4 regions of the [Enterobacter] lignolyticus SCF1 genome follow, and region 3 is predicted to be linked to each of the others. Evidence: predicted binding sites of a transcription regulator. Region 3 holds the regulator's gene; each other region holds the start of a gene.
The links. The regulator PurR, encoded in region 3, represses purine synthesis genes. The targets are predictions, from matches to a motif close to CANGCAAACGTTTGCNTG.
Positions count from the first base shown of each region.

Region 1 (4,719 bases), 580 kb from region 3:
ATCCATCCGGGCGTGACAAGGAGCAAATAATAAAGGCACCCATGGGGTGCCTGTCGGTAGGTTGAATATTAAGCATTATTCTTAATGCCTGCGATACTCTTCTTCCTGGTAGTCGCCAGATTCAATTTTGGCGATGCCCGCTTCTAAAATAGAAATAAACTGGCGGGCGACGTCAGTCGTTAACCATAACGTCTGACCTATCTCGGCTTCGTTGTTGCTTGTCTGAGTGGGGTTCTGGTAGTGCAAACGCAGCATCAGCGCATCATAACTATCAACGGTGCTGATGTCCCATCCTACGAGGGGGTGGGTCTGGATGACTTCATTATTCTTTTCCATCATAACCCCTTATATACGTGTTAAAAGACAACGGTTCTCGAGGTTTAATGCATGTTTTAGTTAAGCACGTTAATTATATCAACACTTAAGAACATATTCGAATTTTTAAATGCCTTGCAACCTCTTTTTCAGAGAATATTGTTCTTTTGGACAATAAATCAGCAAACCGTTTGTCATTTTTAAACTATGTCATTGATGGATGAAGAAACGGTCAAAAATAGAGCAGGGGAAATGAAAAAAGCCGGGGCGACCCGGCAAAAAGTAACGCAATGAGGGAGCAAAATTTAATCAGTGATAAACCAGTCGTCAGCGCTTTCCCAGGTCTCCTGGAGGATCTCGCTGATGCGGTCTTTATCTTCTTTGGCCCCGCCGATGACCGACAGGTTGTTGGCGGACGCATAGCGTACCGTGACCTGGCCGTCCTGTTCCGGGAAGTGGTTGTTAATGCGGCGGGAAAGTTCGTTCGCCAGCGCATCAATGGCGCCAGCGGGTAACGCGGTAGTTTTGGCAATAGTGACTTCGATACGCATAGTTTGCCCCCTGTGAATTATACTGGATATTTATACAGTTAAATTTATCAGCTGGCAACAGGGGGCAGCGGTTTTTTTAGCGTTTTACGCGCCAGCGTACGGTTTCACCGGCCAGGAACGGAATCAGCGTATCGTCGCTCAGCGCGATGCTCTCCGCCACCTGACTCTCTTTACGCTCAAGCTCGACCCAGCTGTCGTTAACCGGCAGGTCGTAAAAACGCGGGCCGTTGAGCGAGCAAAACGCTTCGAAGTGCTCCAGGGCGTTCATCTCCTCAAACACGGTCGCGTAGCTGCCGAGCGCGGTAGGGGCGTTGAAACAGCCGGCGCAGCCGCAGCTGGCCTCTTTACGGTGACGGGCGTGCGGGGCGGAATCCGTGCCGAGGAATACGCGGTCAAAACCGCTGGCGACCAGCTCGCGCAGCGCCTGCTGGTGCACGTTGCGTTTCAGAATCGGCAGGCAGTACAGGTGCGGGCGTACGCCGCCGACCAGCATATGGTTGCGGTTAAACATCAGGTGCTGAGGGGTGATCGTCGCGGCGAGACGTTCGTTTCCTTCGCGGACGTAATCGGCGGCATCTTTGGTGGTGATGTGCTCAAACACCACTTTCAGCGCCGGGAGGCGTTTGCGCATCGGCGCCATGACGCTGTCGATAAAACGCGCTTCGCGGTCGAAAATATCGATCTCCGCGTGGGTGACCTCACCGTGCACCAGCAGCGGCATGCCCAGTTTTTCCATGCGCTCAAGCACCGGCATAATGGCGTCAATACTGGTTACGCCGTGGCTGGAGTTGGTGGTGGCATTGGCCGGATAAAGCTTCGCTGCGGTAAAGACGCCTTCGCGAAAACCGCGCTCCAGTTCATCCGGGTTCAGCGTATCGGTCAGGTAGCAGGTCATCAGCGGCGTGAAGTCGTGGCCCTGCGGCACGGCGTCGAGAATACGCTGACGATAGGCGATGGCGGCGTCAACCGTTGTGACAGGCGGCACCAGATTCGGCATCACGATCGCCCGGCCATACAGCTCGCTGGTATAGGGCACGACGGTTTTCAGCATATCGCCATCGCGCAGATGGATATGCCAGTCGTCGGGGCGGCGGATTTTCAGTACCTGGGGTTGTGCTGTCATGGGAAGGCTCCGGCTGGTTGAGAAAGGCTGTTTTTTGCCGGGCACTAAGGATAAGCGGAAACGTTTTCCTTTGCATCCTTTTCCGTAAAAAAACGGGCGCTTTTGCGCCCGTCAGGTTAATCGGTCAGGGGGATAACGATTTCCCCGGGCTTCACTTCGATGCCCTTGGCGAACTTCTTCGCCAGCGCTTCGCCTTTGCTGGCGTCTTCGCGCAGGATATAGGCCGGCTGCTGGTTGAAGTAGTTACGCAGCGACTGGTTCAGATAGGGCAGCAGGGTTTGCACCACCGACTGCATTTTCTCCGGCTGCACTTTTGCGTCAACCACCTCCATTTCCTGCAGGAATATCGCGCCTTTTTCTTTATTGAACACCGGCAGCGCTTTGAGCTTCAGGTCGATAGTGGCTTTCTGGCTGCCGAACAGCGAGTTCATGTCCAGATTCGCCTGGCCCGTCAGCGTGACCTTGTTCGGTTCCTCGCGGCCAATGGCGCTGGAGAGGTTGGTCAGAACGATGTGCGCATCAGCAACGCCCGGCAGGCCAATATCTTTTGCGAAGTTATTGTGCTTTTGCAGCGCCTGATTGATCTCCTGTTCGCTGATGGAGTACTGGGTAAGCTGATTGCAACCAGCCAGCAGGCCGCTCACCATCAGCGCGGCAGCAAATAAAATCTTCTTCATGGGGTTCCTTAACATGATGCCAGGACCTCATCCTGACACAAAGCAGCATGCCCTGTCAGCACATTGCGTGCCAGCAGAATAGGCTGAATTTGCCGGAGCCGGCGACAGATGCCGTCGGTTCCGGCGCTAGCCGCTGCAACCTCAGAGACGGGGTTCCAGCATCCGGGAGGCGGCGCGCTTCTGGCTAAACTGCCACCACAGCGCCAGGACGGTAAGAAAGCCGATAATCGCCAGCATCGCCCACGGCAGCTCCGGCTGGTCCATCGCTTTACCGGCGTCAAACAGCCAGCCGCCGCCGGCGTAGCCGAGCGCGCCGCCGAAGGCCAGGCCAAGGCGGCTAAAGCCCATATAGCTGCCGCGCGCGCGGGCGTCGGCCAGTTGGGCGCTGAGCGTTTCGCGGGCGGGCTCGGCGATAATGGAACCAATATAGAAGGTGCAGATAAGCGTAAACAGCTGCGACAGATTGCTGGTGAGGCCAATCGGCATCATTGAGACGGTCATCACCAGCAAACCGGCCATCAGGCGGTGCTCAAGGCGGAAGCGTTTTTCGCTCCAGCGGGCGATAGGGTAAAGCAGGGTGAGCGACAGCGCGGCCTCAATGGCGTACATCCATTTCACCGCCGCAGGAGAGCCCGCGATGTCGTTAACCATGATCGGCAGCATCAGCATCACCTGTACCGCCAGCATGTAGTAGCCGGTCAGCGTCAGCACATAGGTGACGAAGCGCTTATCGCCCAGCACCCGCGACAGACCTTCGCGCACCGGAATTCTCACCGTAGAGAGCTTCCAGGCGGGCAGATACCAGGCGTTAAACGCGGCGCACAGGATAAACAGCACCGCGCCGGCGCTGCACACCAGACGAAAATCGTACTGCAGCAGCCAGCTGCCGAGCAGGGCGCCGATTACCGCGCCGGCGCTGTCCTGCATCATCAGGATGGAAAAGAAGCGGCCGCGCTGGTGGGGACGGACCAGTTTGACCACCAGCGCCGCTCGCGGCGGGTCAAACAGCGTGCCGCCAAGCCCGGAGAGAAAACAGGAGAGCCAGAGCACCCAGGGCTCATGGGCAACGGCCATCGCGGCAAACCCTCCCGCGCGCATCAGCATGCCGGTGACGATCATCGGTTTGGCGCCAAACCGGTCGGCGATCGCGCCGCCAAAAATCCCCAGACCCTGCTGAACAAGCTGCCGCAGGCCGAGCGCGATACCCACCATTAATGCCGCCCAGCCCATCTGATCGACAAATCGGATTGAGATAAGCGGAAACACAACGAAAAAGCCGAGCACGACCAGCATGTTATCGACGAGAAGAAAATATTTACCCAGGCTTCTGGCCTGCGATATGCGGGACATTTCCCCTCCCGGGAAATAAAGCGGTGTGAAGTCACATTCTACTGCCTGAATAGTGATTTTCCTGACCGGCGTGCGACAATATTTTTTTATCAAAATACAACTTTGATAGAGTGTATTTATCGAAAAACAGAACTGGCGCAGAAAAAACGTATGTTGCTGTTTTCACAGAGCGGTAACGGACAGGTATAGTAGAGATAACCGCGGTCATCGTAGGCTATAGGAGTGGGGAAGATGTTTGGCTATCGCAGTAACGTGCCGAAAGTACGCTTGACGACAGACCGTCTGGTGGTGCGCCTGGTCCATGACCGGGACGCGTGGCGCCTTGCGGATTACTACGCCGAAAATAAAGCATTTTTAAAGCCGTGGGAGCCGGTGCGCGACGACAGCCACTGCTATCCGTCTGGCTGGCAGGCAAGGCTTTCGATGATCAATGAATTCCATAAGCAGGGTTCGGCGTTCTACTTCGCGCTGCTCGACCCGGATGAAAAAGAAATCATCGGCGTCGCCAATTTCTCAAATGTCGTCAGAGGCTCTTTTCATGCCTGCTACCTGGGCTACTCGCTGGGGGAAAAATGGCAGGGGCAGGGGCTGATGTTCGAAGCGCTGACGTCGGCCATCCGCTATATGCAGCGTTCACAGCATATTCACCGAATTATGGCAAACTACATGCCACACAATAAACGCAGCGGCGACCTGCTCGCCC
Region 1 covers NC_014618.1:2,878,684-2,883,402, reverse strand. Annotated here, with positions in the region: gene bssS (biofilm formation regulator BssS) at 82-336, opposite strand; gene dinI (DNA damage-inducible protein I) at 621-866, opposite strand; gene pyrC (dihydroorotase) at 943-1,989, opposite strand; gene ENTCL_RS13560 (lipoprotein) at 2,106-2,666, opposite strand; gene mdtH (multidrug efflux MFS transporter MdtH) at 2,808-4,016, opposite strand; gene rimJ (ribosomal protein S5-alanine N-acetyltransferase) at 4,248-4,719, shown strand, end outside.
Region 1: a site for PurR is predicted at 2,043-2,060, ahead of pyrC (dihydroorotase). Genes of this name have one in related genera too.

Region 2 (4,719 bases), 1.3 Mb from region 3:
GGAGCTGGCGGTGTTCCCGCATCGCGATGAGCAAACCGGCGGCGCGCTGGCGAAGTTTGAACACATTACGCCGTCGTCGCAGGGATGTATTATTTATCTGCATACCGACGACCTGCGCGGAACGCTGAAAAACGTGGCGGCAAAGGGCGGCGAATGCGTATTTGGCCCGCTGGAGCTGCCCGACGGCATTGGCGCTATTGCGCTGTTTACCGACAGCGAAGGCAACCGCATCGGCCTGCATCAACCCGCCTGAGGCGAAATGACACCACCATGACCCGACGCGCCGACCGCTTGTTTCAGATTGTGCAGATCCTGCGCGGCAGGAGGCTGACGACGGCGGCGCTGTTGGCGGAGCGGCTCGGCGTTTCTGAGCGCACCGTGTACCGCGATATCCGCGACCTGTCGCTTTCCGGCGTGCCGGTGGAGGGCGAGGCGGGGAGCGGCTATCGGCTGCTGGACGGCTACGATTTACCGCCGCTGATGCTGACCGCCCGGGAATCGGAAGCGCTGATGGTGGCTATCCGGCTGCTGAAAACCTGGGGCGGGGAGTCGCTGTCGGCCTCGCTGGAGTCGGCGCAGGAGAAGGTGCTGGCGATTCTGCCCGCCGACAGCCGTCGCAAGGCCGAACAGGCGCGGGTGTTCGCGCCGGATATGGGCATCCAGCAGCATTCCCGCCGCGATTTCGACCTGATTCATCACGCGATTTCCGCCCAGCAGGTGCTGTCGCTTCACTACCGCGACGAAACGGGCCAGCTGACCTGGCGCGATGTACAGCCGCTGGGACTCTTCTTCTGGGGCGAGCACTGGCTGCTGGCCGCCTGGTGCGAGAGGCGGGAGGACTACCGCTGTTTTCGTCTGGAGCGCTGTCTGAATATCGTGGCGACATCGCGGCGTTTTAGCGAAAGCGCCGATCGTTCGTTAAGCGATTTCCTGCGCAAGGTCCGGCGCGAGGAGCGGAAGTAAAAAAGCCAGCGCGAACGCTGGCTTTTTGCTGTCTGGGGCCGGTCTTAGAAGTTGTAGCCGACCACCAGGTAGCCGCCCCAGCCGGTAGACTTCACGTTGAAGTCGCCGTTGCCGAAGTTCAGGCTGGCGTCGTCAGCCCACTGGCCGCCGTTGTGCCAGTAACGCGCAACCACCGAGTAGTGCCAGTGATCGTAGTTCAGCGCCAGAATGTGGCTGGAGGCGATAGAGTTGCTGGTGCGCGCATGCTTCCCGTTGTTGTCGTAGAAGTTGTCGCTGCCGAGATCCGAGCCCCAGTCGAAGTTGGTGAAGCCGATGTAGCTCAGCTGGCCGCCCCACAGCTGGGTGATCGGCACAAAGTATTTCACTTTGAAGCGGTAACCATCCCACTCGTTTTCGTTGGACGCGCCATAGTTCTGCCACTGGTATTTGGCATACACGTTCAGCGACAGGCTCATCGGCAGGCCGGTATCGATATCGGTACCGAGACCCATGTACCAGGTGCTCTGCTTGGTGCTCTCTTCGCCTTTCGCACCCATGTCATAAATGTAGTTGTTGGCGATGTACCACTCTTTGAACGGACCAAACGCCAGGCTGGTACCGGTCAGCTTATCGATAGAGAAGCGCGGTTCGATTTCCATAAACATACGGGAACCGTTATCCCAGGCGCCTTTGTCGTTACCGTTGCCGATACCGAACGTCTTAGGAATATCGATGTAGCCGTAGAAATCAAACCAGTCCTTCTTGGCGAACGCTTCGTATTCGAGATACACGTCGTTATTGATGAGCGGCCCAAAGCGCGTGTGGTAGCTGCCCACCACGTTGACGCTCTGATGCCACCAGTCGGACACATATTCTGGTTTGCTGGTCTCGGCAGCGGATGCCGGGAATGAGGATGAAAGAGCAAGCACTGCACTGGCCGCAAGTAATGTTTTTTTCATAATAATGCCACTGATTTGAAATCCCTTCCGGGAATGAAAATAGATGCCTGGACGTTTCTAAATGTAACTTTGTTCTGCGAGGCCTATTATAAGAATCACTGCTCACAAAAATATGTGTTGTTTCACAGTTCTCTCAAGTACGTAATCGATTGCGTTCACGTTTGCGCACATTTGACGGCGGCGATCGTACGGGAAGATGAAAATGTTTCCTGGTTTTTCTGGATAAACGTAAATACCGTGCGGCGAATCGAAAAGCGGTGAACGCGAATGGCGCCGGGACCCCCCGACACCGGAGCGGGGGTTACTGCGGGGTGGTCGGCTGGATGTCGTGAATGCGGACAAACACCGGCTGCGCGGGGTTAAGGCCGCTAAGCTGTAGAGGAATATCGACATCGCTCGGCGCCAGCAGGCTGGCCGGGGCGCTGATGAGCTGATTTTTGACATTCGCTTCCTGGAACTGGGCTGTGGTGCCCTGAATTTCGCCCCATTCCACCGTGCCGCTAAAGGCGGGCAGCGGATCGTTAGATTCGCCCTGAATGCGCAGCGTGACGCGCATGCCGTCGGCGTTCTGCGCGATATTGACAAGCGACATCCGCAGGGTGCCAATCTGGCTTTCCAGGCGAGCCGGGGTGTTGGCGCCAGGCAGCAGGTAGACGCCGCGGGTGGATTTCGCGTTGAGCGCGTTCTGCTGGGTGATTTTCACCGTTTCCTGGTTGAGCCTGGTCATCTCCTGGCTCAGGGTGCTGACGCTCTGGTGCATCTGGCGGATTTCGCTCTGCTGCGCGCAGGCGCTGAGGGTAAACAGGCTGCTGAGCACCAGTAATCGAACGTAACGTCTTGTCATCACTCTCACTTCCTGAAAGGCAAATATTAGGGGTAATGGTAGCAGTATCGCTGTGTTTGCCATCGGGGGTTTGTCTCAAAATGACGCCGCTATGCTGGTCGTGGTAAAATGGCAGGATGTCACCTTTTCACCGTCAGGACGCGCCATGCACTGCCCATTTTGTTTCGCCGTAGATACCAAAGTGATTGACTCCCGACTGGTGGGGGAAGGCTCCTCCGTGCGCCGTCGCCGCCAGTGCCTGGTTTGCAATGAGCGTTTTACGACCTTTGAAGTGGCCGAACTTGTGATGCCGCGGGTGGTAAAAAGCAACGATGTTCGCGAACCGTTTAACGAAGACAAGCTGCGTCGCGGGATGCAAAAGGCGCTGGAGAAGCGTCCGGTCAGCTCTGACGATGTCGAAATGGCGTTGAACCATATCAAGTCCCAGCTGCGCGCTACCGGCGAACGCGAAGTGCCGAGCAAAATGATCGGCAACCTGGTGATGGAGCAGCTGAAGAAACTGGATAAAGTCGCCTACATCCGCTTCGCCTCGGTGTACCGCAGCTTTGAAGACATCAAAGAATTCGGCGAAGAGATCGCCCGCTTACAGGATTAAGTCATGCAGGATGAAGTCTACATGGCGCGAGCGCTTAAGCTGGCGCAGCGCGGTCGTTTTACTACCCATCCTAACCCTCGCGTCGGCTGCGTGATTGTCCGTGACGGCGACATCGTCGGGGAAGGTTTTCATCTTCGCGCGGGCGAACCCCATGCCGAAGTGCATGCGCTGCGGATGGCGGGCGATAAAGCCAGGGGCGCGACGGCCTACGTCACGCTGGAGCCCTGCAGCCATCACGGGCGCACGCCGCCGTGCTGCGATGCGCTGATCGCCGCGGGCGTCAGCCGCGTGGTGGCGGCGATGCAGGACCCTAACCCGCAGGTCGCCGGACGCGGGCTGTATCGCCTGCAGCAGGCGGGCGTTGAGGTCAGCCATGGCCTGATGATGAGCGAAGCGGAGCAGCTTAATAAAGGCTTCCTCAAGCGCATGCGCACCGGTTTTCCCTGGCTGCAGCTTAAGCTTGGCGCCTCGCTCGACGGCGGTACGGCGATGGCGAGCGGCGAAAGCCAGTGGATAACCTCGCCGCAGGCGCGACGCGACGTGCAGCGTTTGCGCGCGCAAAGCCATGCCATTCTGACCAGCAGCGCGACGGTGCTGGCGGACGACCCCGCGCTGACCGTGCGCTGGGAGGAGCTGGATGCCGATACCCAGGCCAGCTACCCGCAGGAAAATCTGCGCCAGCCGGTGCGTATTGTTATCGACAGCCGCAACCGCGTGACGCCGGAGCACCGCATTGTCCATCAGCCCGGGGAGACCTGGTTTGCCCGTACCGACGAGGATTCGCGTCAGTGGCCCGACGGCGTCAGTACGCTGAACATTCCGGCGCACAACGGCCAGCTTGATCTGGTGCTGCTGATGATGCAGCTGGGTCGTCGGCAGATAAACAGCGTCTGGGTCGAAGCGGGACCGCGGCTGGCGGGCGCGCTGCTGCAGGCGGGGGTAGTGGATGAGCTTATTGTCTACGTTGCGCCTAAACTGTTAGGTAGCGATGCGCGCGGTCTTTGTGTGCTGCCAGGGCTTGAGAAACTGGCCGACGCACCCCAATTCAGATTCAATGAGATACGGCAGGTTGGCCCGGATTTGTGCCTGCACTTGACGCCTGCGCCATAAACTTCGGCAGTGCGTAAATTATTATGATAAAATCCGCCCCCCTGCGGGGCAAGTCGAATCCCAAAAGGAAGAATATGAACATTATCGAAGCTAACGTAGCTGCCCCGGAAGCCCGCATCGCCATCACCATTGCGCGTTTCAATAACTTCATCAACGACAGCCTGCTGGAAGGCGCGATTGATGCTCTGAAGCGCATCGGTCAGGTTAAAGATGACAACATCACCGTGGTTTGGGTGCCTGGCGCCTACGAGCTGCCGCTGGCGGCTGGC
Region 2 covers NC_014618.1:3,625,192-3,629,910, reverse strand. Annotated here, with positions in the region: gene ENTCL_RS16965 (VOC family protein) at 1-253, shown strand, start outside; gene ENTCL_RS16960 (helix-turn-helix transcriptional regulator) at 271-963, shown strand; gene ENTCL_RS16955 (nucleoside-specific channel-forming protein Tsx) at 1,008-1,901, opposite strand; gene ENTCL_RS16950 (SadB/YajI family lipoprotein) at 2,203-2,745, opposite strand; gene nrdR (transcriptional regulator NrdR) at 2,891-3,340, shown strand; gene ribD (bifunctional diaminohydroxyphosphoribosylaminopyrimidine deaminase/5-amino-6-(5-phosphoribosylamino)uracil reductase RibD) at 3,344-4,450, shown strand; gene ribH (6,7-dimethyl-8-ribityllumazine synthase) at 4,525-4,719, shown strand, end outside.
Region 2: a site for PurR is predicted at 2,040-2,057, ahead of ENTCL_RS16955 (nucleoside-specific channel-forming protein Tsx). Genes of this name have one in related genera too.

Region 3 (4,719 bases):
GCAGCGCGGCGGCGCGGCCGGTCGCCTGCGGGAAGGGGCGCAGGGCCTGAGCGACGACGATAGGGTAGATAGCGCCGTTGGCAACCGCCATCAGGCAGAACGGGATAAGGATCGCCGTCAGCGAATGTCCGTTGGTCAGACCGACGGCAAAGGTCGCCGCGACGCTGACCGCGAAGGCGCCAAGCAGCCACGGCAGCAGCTGCTGTCCCTGCCATTTTTGCAGCGCGGCCCGGCAGCCGTAACCGCCGATAAGGAAAGCGATCGTCTGCGGCACATAGCTCAGGCCGATGACCGTTGGGCCATAGCCCATCGCGTTGAGGATAAACGGCGAGCCGGTAAGCCAGGCGAAGAAGCTGGCGGAGCAGGCGGCGTATATCAGCACATTACCGCGATAGTCGCGGGAGCGCAGCAGCGTCATAAAGGTGAGGCGATTTTCCGTTTTTTCCTGTTTTTTTACCGGCGGCTTCAGGCGCAGCGCGGGGATCATCAGCACCAGGGTGATGACGAACAGCGTGGCGAAAATAGCCTGCCAGTCAAAATGGTGCAGCAGCCAGCTGCCGAGCAGCGGCGCCAGCGCCGGTGACAGCCCCACCAGCGGCATAATGGTGGCGAAAATGCGGTTGGTGCGGTGCGCCGGATAGTAGTCCGTCACCATCGCCTGCCAGGTGACCGCTGCGGCGCAGACGCCGACGGCCTGAATAAAGCGCAGGGCCAGCAGGGCGGTCGCGTTGTGTACCCACAGCATACCCAGCGTCCCCAGGGCGAAAATCCCTAAGCCCGCCAGCAGAATCGGCTTACGGCCATAGCGGTCGGACAGCGGCCCCCAGAGCAGTTGTGCAAAGGCAAAGCCCGCCAGGAACAGGCTCAGGCTTGCGCTCACGGCGGCGGCCGACGTGTTCAGGTCCGCCTGGATGGCGGCAAACGCCGGGAGATACATGTCAGTGGCTAAAAAACCCAGCACGCTTAAGCCTGCCAGCCAGCATAAAAATCCTTTACCAGGTTGCATCGTCATTTCTCATTCTCGTTGCAGGTGTTCAGTTCAGTGCCGCAGAGTGTAGGGAGTGCATCCTGGCTTGTGAAACGTTAATATTTGTCGAATGGGTTCAAAAATTTTGCAGGCAGATTATGTGGTCAGAATATTCGCTTGAAGTGGTTGACGCGGTTGCTCGTAACGGCAGCTTTAGCGCTGCCGCCCAGGAGCTGCACCGGGTACCCTCGGCGGTGAGCTACACGGTGCGGCAGCTGGAGGAGTGGCTGGCGGTGCCGCTGTTTGAACGTCGTCACCGTGACGTCGAACTGACGCCCGCCGGGGCGTGGTTTTTAAAAGAAGGGCGCTCTGTTATCAAAAAAATGCAGATCACCCGCCAGCAGTGTCAGCAGATTGCCAACGGCTGGCGCGGCCAGCTGGCTATCGCCGTCGATAATATTGTTCGCCCGGAGCGCACCCGGCAGATGATTGTCGACTTCTACCGCCATTTTAACGACGTCGAGCTGCTCGTTTCCCAGGAGGTCTTTAACGGCGTCTGGGACGCGCTGTCGGATGGGCGCGTGGAGCTGGCTATCGGCGCGACAAAAGCCATCCCCGTCGGCGGACGCTATGCGTTTCGCGATATGGGCATGCTGAGCTGGGACTGCGTGGTTGCCAGCCATCATCCGCTGGCGGGCATGCCGGGGCCGCTCAGCGACGACGTGTTGCGCAACTGGCCGTCGCTGGTGCGGGAAGATACCTCGCGCTCGCTGCCCAAGCGCATTACCTGGCTGCTTGATAACCAGAAACGGGTGGTGGTGCCGGACTGGGAGTCGTCCGCTACCTGCATCTCTGCCGGGCTGTGTGTTGGGATGGTGCCGTCGCATTTCGCGCGTCCGTGGCTGGCGAGCGGCGAGTGGGTCGCGCTGGCGCTGGAGAACCCGTTCCCGGATGCGGCATGCTGCCTGACATGGCAACAAAACGACATGTCGCCGGCGCTGACCTGGCTGCTGGACTATCTGGGCGACAGCGAAACGCTGAATCGGGAGTGGCTGCGGGAGCCGGAGTAACCGGCTCCCGGCGGGATTAACGGCGATAGTCGCGGAACGGACCGTCCGCCACCGAGCGTCGCTCGATAAGGCGCGGGTGCATCTCAATGGACTGCGACTCTTCACGCTTGTTGACGATACGGTCGAGCAGCATATTAAACGCCGCTTCGCCCAGCGAGTCCTTCGGCTGGTGGATAGTGGTCAACGCCGGCGTAAAGTAGCGGGCGTTGCGCACGTTGTCGTAGCCGATGACGGAAATGTCCTGCGGTACGCGCAGCCCCATCTCGTCAGCTGCGCAAAGCGCGCCCATCGCCATAATATCGCCGCCGCAGAATACGGCGGTAGGGCGGTGAGGCTGACCGAGAATCTGCTGCATCGCGCGGTAGCCGGATTCCGGCTCGAAATCGCCCTGCACAATCCAGTTCTCCGGCACCTTGATCTGCGCTTCTTCCATGGATTTCATAAAGCCGGCAAGCCGTCCGGCGCCGGTGTTGCGCTCCATCGGCCCCGGGATCGCGCCGATTTCGCGATGGCCGCGCTCAATCAGATAGCGGCCCGCCAGATACCCGCCCTGGAAGGCGTTATCAACCACCGAGTCGGTAAAGTCTGCTTTCGCTTCGCCCCAGTCCATCACCACCATTGGAATATGGCGATACTCTTCGAGCATATCGAGCACCGGCTGTGGATATTCAGAGCACATGACCAGCAGGCCGTCGACGCGCTTTTGCGCCATCATCGACAGATAGGCGCGCTGTTTTTCCAGGTTGTTCCAGGCGTTGCCGAGGATCAGGGTATAGCCTTTCTGGAAGCAGCTTTTCTCAACAGATTCAATAATTTCAGCGAAGTAGGCCGCTTCGCTGCTGGTGGCCAGCAGACCGATAGATTTGGTGTGGTTAACCTTCAGACTGCGAGCAACGGCGCTGGGGGAGTAGTGCAGCTCTTTAATGGCCGCCCAGACCGCGTTGCGAGTCTCTTCCGCCACAAAACGGGTTTTGTTAATTACATGTGAAACAGTTGTAGTGGAAACGTTTGCGCGTTTCGCGACATCTTTAATTGTTGCCATTCGATCTCACTCCAGACCCTTTCCTGACACCTGATCATCGACACGTAATCGTTTGCCTTTACACACCTTGCCCACAACATTTTCAGGTTGCTGTACGCCGGGGAAACGACTCTGGACGACGGGAGGGGGTCAATGGCCGGTACGCTTTTAAATTAGCGTGGAATTTTGTCTGATTCTGAGACAAAGGGGAAGAGAAATATCGCTATCAGATTAAATCCAGGAAGATTTTTGTGCATAACTGTGCAAAAATGAGCAAGCTCACTTTTGGTGTGGGGATTATAAGGAGAAAAATTGATGAGTACCGACCTGAAGTTTTCGCTGGTTACGACCATTATTGTCCTGGGGCTTATTGTTGCCACCGGTCTGACGGCTGCCCTGCATTGATTAACGGTGAGGGAGAGCCATCTCCCTCATTATTCTGGCCACTCCTCCCGCTGTTTGCGCAACAAAATTCGACCCGTCATTATTAACAATTTTGCAAAAATCTTTTGTCATTTCGTTCACTTCTGTTTTTTTGTGATTGATGTCATGCTTTGGCCTTCTGAAGTCGCGCCATCAATACATGATGGCCTGGTGGAGTCATTCAATGAAAATCAATTTCCCCCTGCTGGCCCTCGCGATAGGCGCGTTTGGTATCGGCACCACTGAGTTTTCGCCGATGGGGCTGCTGCCGGTGATCGCGAAAGGCGTGGATGTTTCTATCCCTGCCGCCGGGATGCTCATCAGCGCCTACGCAATCGGCGTCATGGTCGGCGCGCCGCTGATGACGCTGCTGCTTTCCCACCGCGCGCGCCGCAATGCGCTGATCTTTCTGATGGGTATTTTTACCCTTGGCAACGTGCTCTCTTCGCTGGCGCCGGATTACACGACGCTGATGATTTCGCGCATTATCACCAGCCTTAACCACGGCGCCTTCTTCGGGCTCGGCTCGGTGGTTGCGGCAAGCGTGGTGCCGAAGCACAAACAGGCCAGCGCCGTCGCCACTATGTTTATGGGGTTGACCATCGCCAATATCGGCGGGGTTCCGGCGGCAACCTGGCTGGGCGAGGCCATCGGCTGGCGTATGTCGTTCCTTGCCACCGCCGGTCTTGGGCTGGTGTCGATGCTGAGCCTGTGGCTGTCGCTGCCGAAAGGCGCAAGCGGCGAACGCCCGGACGTGAAGCGTGAGCTTTCGGTTCTGGTGCGCCCGCAGGTGCTTTCCGCGCTGCTGACCACCGTGCTGGGCGCCGGAGCGATGTTTACGCTGTATACCTATATTGCGCCGGTGCTGCATACCATAACCTCGGCGTCATCGCTCTTCGTGACCGCGATGCTGGTGCTGATCGGCGTGGGCTTCTCGCTTGGCAACTATCTTGGCGGCAAACTGGCCGACCGCTCCGTCACCGCGACGCTGAAAGGGTTCCTGCTGCTGTTGATGGTTATCATGGTGGCGATTCCGTGGCTGGCGCGTAGCGAAATCGGCGCAGCCGTCAGCATGGTTATCTGGGGCGCGGCGACGTTTGCGGTTGTACCGCCGCTGCAGATGCGGGTGATGCGCGTTGCAAGCGAAGCCCCGGGGCTGTCTTCATCGGTGAACATCGGCGCGTTTAACCTTGGCAATGCGCTGGGGGCGGCTGCCGGTGGTGCGGTGATTTCAGGCG
Region 3 covers NC_014618.1:2,298,884-2,303,602, forward strand. Annotated here, with positions in the region: gene punC (purine nucleoside transporter PunC) at 1-1,006, opposite strand, end outside; gene punR (DNA-binding transcriptional activator PunR) at 1,126-2,037, shown strand; gene purR (HTH-type transcriptional repressor PurR) at 2,054-3,079, opposite strand; gene cydH (cytochrome bd-I accessory subunit CydH) at 3,374-3,463, shown strand; gene ENTCL_RS10850 (MFS transporter) at 3,666-4,719, shown strand, end outside.

Region 4 (4,719 bases), 2.2 Mb from region 3:
TAAGCGCGGCGAGCTGCTGTTCGGGACCGTGGACACCTGGCTTATCTGGCGTATGACCCAGGGCCGCGTGCACGTAACCGACTACACCAACGCCTCCCGTACTATGCTGTTCAACATCCACGACCTCGACTGGGACGATAAAATGCTCCAGGCGCTGGATATCCCGCGTGCGATGCTGCCGGAAGTGCGTAAATCGTCCGAAGTGTATGGGCAGACCAACATCGGCGGTAAAGGCGGCACCCGTATTCCTATCTCCGGCATCGCCGGCGACCAGCAGGCGGCGCTGTTCGGCCAGCTGTGCGTCAAGGAAGGGATGGCGAAGAACACCTACGGCACCGGCTGCTTTATGCTGATGAACACCGGCGAGAAGGCCGTGAAGTCCGAAAACGGGCTTTTGACCACCATCGCCTGCGGCCCGAAAGGGGAAGTGAACTACGCGCTGGAAGGCGCCGTGTTCATGGCGGGCGCGTCTATTCAGTGGCTGCGTGACGAGATGAAGCTCATCAACGACGCATTCGATTCCGAGTACTTCGCCACCAAGGTCAAAGATACCAACGGCGTGTACGTCGTTCCGGCCTTTACCGGTCTTGGCGCGCCGTACTGGGACCCGTATGCCCGCGGCGCCATTTTCGGCCTCACCCGCGGCGTAAATGCCAACCACATCATTCGCGCGACGCTTGAGTCCATCGCCTACCAGACCCGCGACGTGCTGGAAGCGATGCAGGCCGATTCCGGCATTCGCCTGCACGCCCTGCGCGTGGACGGCGGCGCGGTGGCGAACAACTTCCTGATGCAGTTCCAGGCCGATATCCTCGGCACCCGCGTCGAGCGTCCGGAAGTACGTGAAGTGACGGCGCTGGGCGCAGCTTACCTGGCCGGTCTGGCCGTCGGCTTCTGGCAGAATCTGGACGAGCTGCAGGAGAAAGCGGTGATTGAGCGCGAGTTCCGCCCGGGTATCGAAACCACCGAGCGCAACGTACGCTACAGCGGCTGGAAAAAAGCGGTACACCGCGCGCTGGCGTGGGAAGATCGCGACGAGTAATACCAAACCGCACGCCCGGCGAGCCGCCGGGCTGGGGGAAAAGCCGGGACGCGCAGTGCGTGCCCCGGCTTTTTTACGTTAGCCGAACAGAGGCAGCATCAGGTACAGCTTGATCACCAGCGCGTTGACGATATCGATAAAGAACGCGCCGACCATCGGCACCACCAGGAACGCCATGTGCGACGGGCCAAAACGCTCGGTAATGGCCTGCATGTTGGCGATAGCGGTCGGCGTCGCCCCAAGGCCAAACCCGCAGTGCCCCGCCGCCAGTACCGCCGCATCGTAGTTTTTCCCCATCATGCGCCAGGTGACGAAGATAGCGTAGAACGCCATCGCCAGCGTTTGTACCGCCAGGATCGCCAGCATCGGCAGCGCCAGAGACGCCAGCTCCCACAGCTTCAGGCTCATCAGCGCCATCGCGAGGAACAGCGACAGCGACACGTTGCCCAGCACCGACACCGCGCGTTCAAATACGCGGTAGAAGCCGAGCAGCGCCAGGCCATTGCTCAGGATAACGCCGACAAACAGCACGCAGACGAACGTCGGCAGCTCAAGGGCGGTTCCGACCAGCAGTTGCGCAACCACCTTACCGGTGGTCAGGCAGATGGCGATAAGCGCGATGGTTTCAATCAGCACCAGCGAGGTGATCATGCGCCCGACGTCAGGCTTTTCAAACGCGCTCGGCACCGCCTGGTCCTCCGGCGCGCCGTTCGGCGTCGAGGAGTGTTTAACCAGATAGCGCGCCACCGGCCCGCCGATAAGCCCGCCGAGCACCAGCCCGAAGGTGGCGCAGGCCATCGCCACTTCCGTCGCGTTGGCAAAGCCGTAGCGCTCGACGAACAGCTTGCTCCAGGCCGCGCCGGTGCCGTGGCCGCCGGACAGGGTAATTGACCCGGCAATCAGCCCCATCAGCGGGTCAAGCCCCAGTAATTTCGCCATGCCGACGCCGATGGCGTTCTGCATCACCAGCAGGCCGACCACCACGATCAGAAACGTGCCCAGCACCTTGCCGCCGCGGCGCAGGCTGGCGAGGTTGGCGTTGAGGCCGATCGTGGCGAAAAAGGCCAGCATCAGCGGGTCTTTCAGGCTCATATCAAAATCAATTTCCCAACCCATGCTCTTTTTCAATACCAGCAGCGCCAGCGCCACCAGCAGGCCGCCAGCGACCGGTTCAGGGATGGTGTACTTCTTCAAAAAGGGAACGGAATGGACCAGTTTGCGCCCCAGCAGCAACACCAGCGTTGCCGCAACAAGCGTCGATAACGTATCGAGATGAAACATGAAAAGCTCCTTGTTAACGCATGATCCAGTAGCAGGTGCCATGCTTTCCTGTAGTGGGAAGTTCTTATGTTTAAGAATCAGGAGCCGGTTTTTTAACAAAATGCGTCAAAAAACGACAGAAAAAGTTGTCGATTTTGCTTAAATCTGCGGCAAAACGCGCAATTTCGCTATAAGCATTCTCTTTTTTATTCATTATTAAACTATTTAAAGCAATCGTTTGCTTTTGCCTGGCAGTCCGTTAAAATCCCCCCTTTTCCACCTCGGGATTGCCTCTGAAAATGTCAGTGAACACCATCGAATCTGAAAATGCGCAACCGATTGCGCAGATGCAGAACAGCGAACTCATCTACCGCCTTGAAGACCGCCCGCCGCTGCCGCAGACCCTGTTTGCCGCCTTCCAGCACCTGCTGGCCATGTTTGTCGCGGTCATCACTCCTGCGCTGCTGATTTGCCAGGCGCTGGGCTTACCGGCGGAAGATACCCAGCACATCATCAGCATGTCGCTGTTCGCTTCCGGGGTGGCCTCGATTATTCAGATCAAAGCGTGGGGACCGGTGGGCTCCGGGCTGCTGTCGATTCAGGGCACCAGCTTTAACTTCGTCGCGCCGCTCATTATGGGCGGTACGGCGCTGAAAACCGGCGGAGCGGACGTACCGACGATGATGGCGGCGCTGTTCGGTACGCTGATGCTGGCCAGCTGCACCGAGATGGTTATCTCCCGCGTGCTGCACCTGGCCCGCCGCATCATTACCCCGCTGGTCTCCGGCGTGGTGGTGATGATTATCGGCCTGTCGCTGATTCAGGTCGGCCTGACGTCCATCGGCGGCGGCTATGCGGCGATGAACGACCACACCTTCGGCGCGCCGAAAAACCTGCTGCTGGCGGGCGTCGTGCTGGCGCTGATCATTATCCTCAACCGCCAGCGCAACCCGTACCTGCGTATCGCCTCGCTGGTGATCGCCATGGCGGCGGGCTACCTGCTGGCGTGGTTTATGGGCATGCTGCCGGAGAGCAGCGCGCCGATGAACCAGAGCCTGATCACCGTACCGACGCCGCTGTACTATGGCCTCGGCATCGACTGGAACCTGCTGCTGCCGCTGATGCTGGTGTTTATGATCACTTCGCTGGAAACCATCGGCGACATCACCGCCACCTCTGATGTCTCCGAACAGCCGGTCTCCGGCCCGGTGTACATGAGGCGCCTGAAGGGCGGCGTGCTGGCGAACGGTCTGAACTCGTGCGTCTCCGCCGTGTTCAATACCTTCCCTAACTCCTGCTTCGGCCAGAACAACGGCGTGATCCAGCTGACCGGCGTCGCCAGCCGCTACGTGGGCTTTGTGGTGGCGCTGATGCTGATCCTGCTCGGCCTGTTCCCGGCGGTGAGCGGTTTTGTGCAGCACATTCCCGAGCCGGTGCTCGGCGGCGCGACGCTAGTGATGTTCGGCACCATTGCCGCCTCCGGCGTGCGCATTGTCTCCCGCGAGCCGCTGAACCGCCGCGCAATCCTGATCATCGCGCTGTCGCTGGCCGTGGGCCTTGGCGTCTCCCAGCAGCCGCTGATCCTGCAGTTTGCGCCGGACTGGCTGAAAAACCTGCTCTCCTCCGGTATCGCCGCAGGCGGTATCACGGCGATTGTTCTGAATCTGGTCTTCCCGCCCGAGAAGAACTGATGCCAGACACGGCAGGGGCTGCAACCCTGCCGTGTAACCGAATTACATCATTCCCTCCTTGAGCATTGCGCATAAATCGTGCATAACTCCCTTATGTGCACTTCACGGGACGGAAGACGATGAAATTTCTCGGAAAGCTGATGCTCTGGTTGCTGGTAGCGCTGCTGCTGGTGATTCTCGCTTTCTATATCCTGCTGCAGACGCGCTGGGGCGCGCGCCAGGTCAGCCAGTGGGTTTCCGGCCATACCGGCTACCATCTCGTCTTTGAGGCGATGGACCACCGCTTCTCGTCGCCGTCGCACATCCTGTTGAAAAACGTCACTTTTGGCCGCACCGGCAAGCCTGCGACGCTGGTCGCCAAAAGCGTGGATATCGGCCTCAGCAGCCGCCAGCTGAGCGATTTGCTGCACGTCGACACCATCCTGCTGCGCGACGGCACGCTGAACCTGTCGCCGTCGACCGCGCCGTTCCCGTTTGAAGCCGATACGCTCCAGCTTAGCAACATGGCCTTTAACAGCCCGGAAACCGGCTGGGACCTCAGCGCCCAGCGCGTCACCGGCGGCGTCTCGCCATGGCAGCCCGCAGCCGGCAACGTGCTCGGCAATCAGGCGCAGATCCAGATGAGCGCCGGTTCAATGACCCTCAACGGCCTCCCCGCCACCAATGTGCTGATTCAGGGCAGCATAGATAAAGGCGAAGTGACCCTTGGCACCATCGGCGCGGATA
Region 4 covers NC_014618.1:84,859-89,577, reverse strand. Annotated here, with positions in the region: gene glpK (glycerol kinase GlpK) at 1-1,042, shown strand, start outside; gene gltS (sodium/glutamate symporter) at 1,121-2,323, opposite strand; gene xanP (xanthine/proton symporter XanP) at 2,602-3,993, shown strand; gene ENTCL_RS00415 (AsmA family protein) at 4,113-4,719, shown strand, end outside.
Region 4: a site for PurR is predicted at 2,530-2,547, ahead of gltS (sodium/glutamate symporter). Genes of this name have one in related genera too.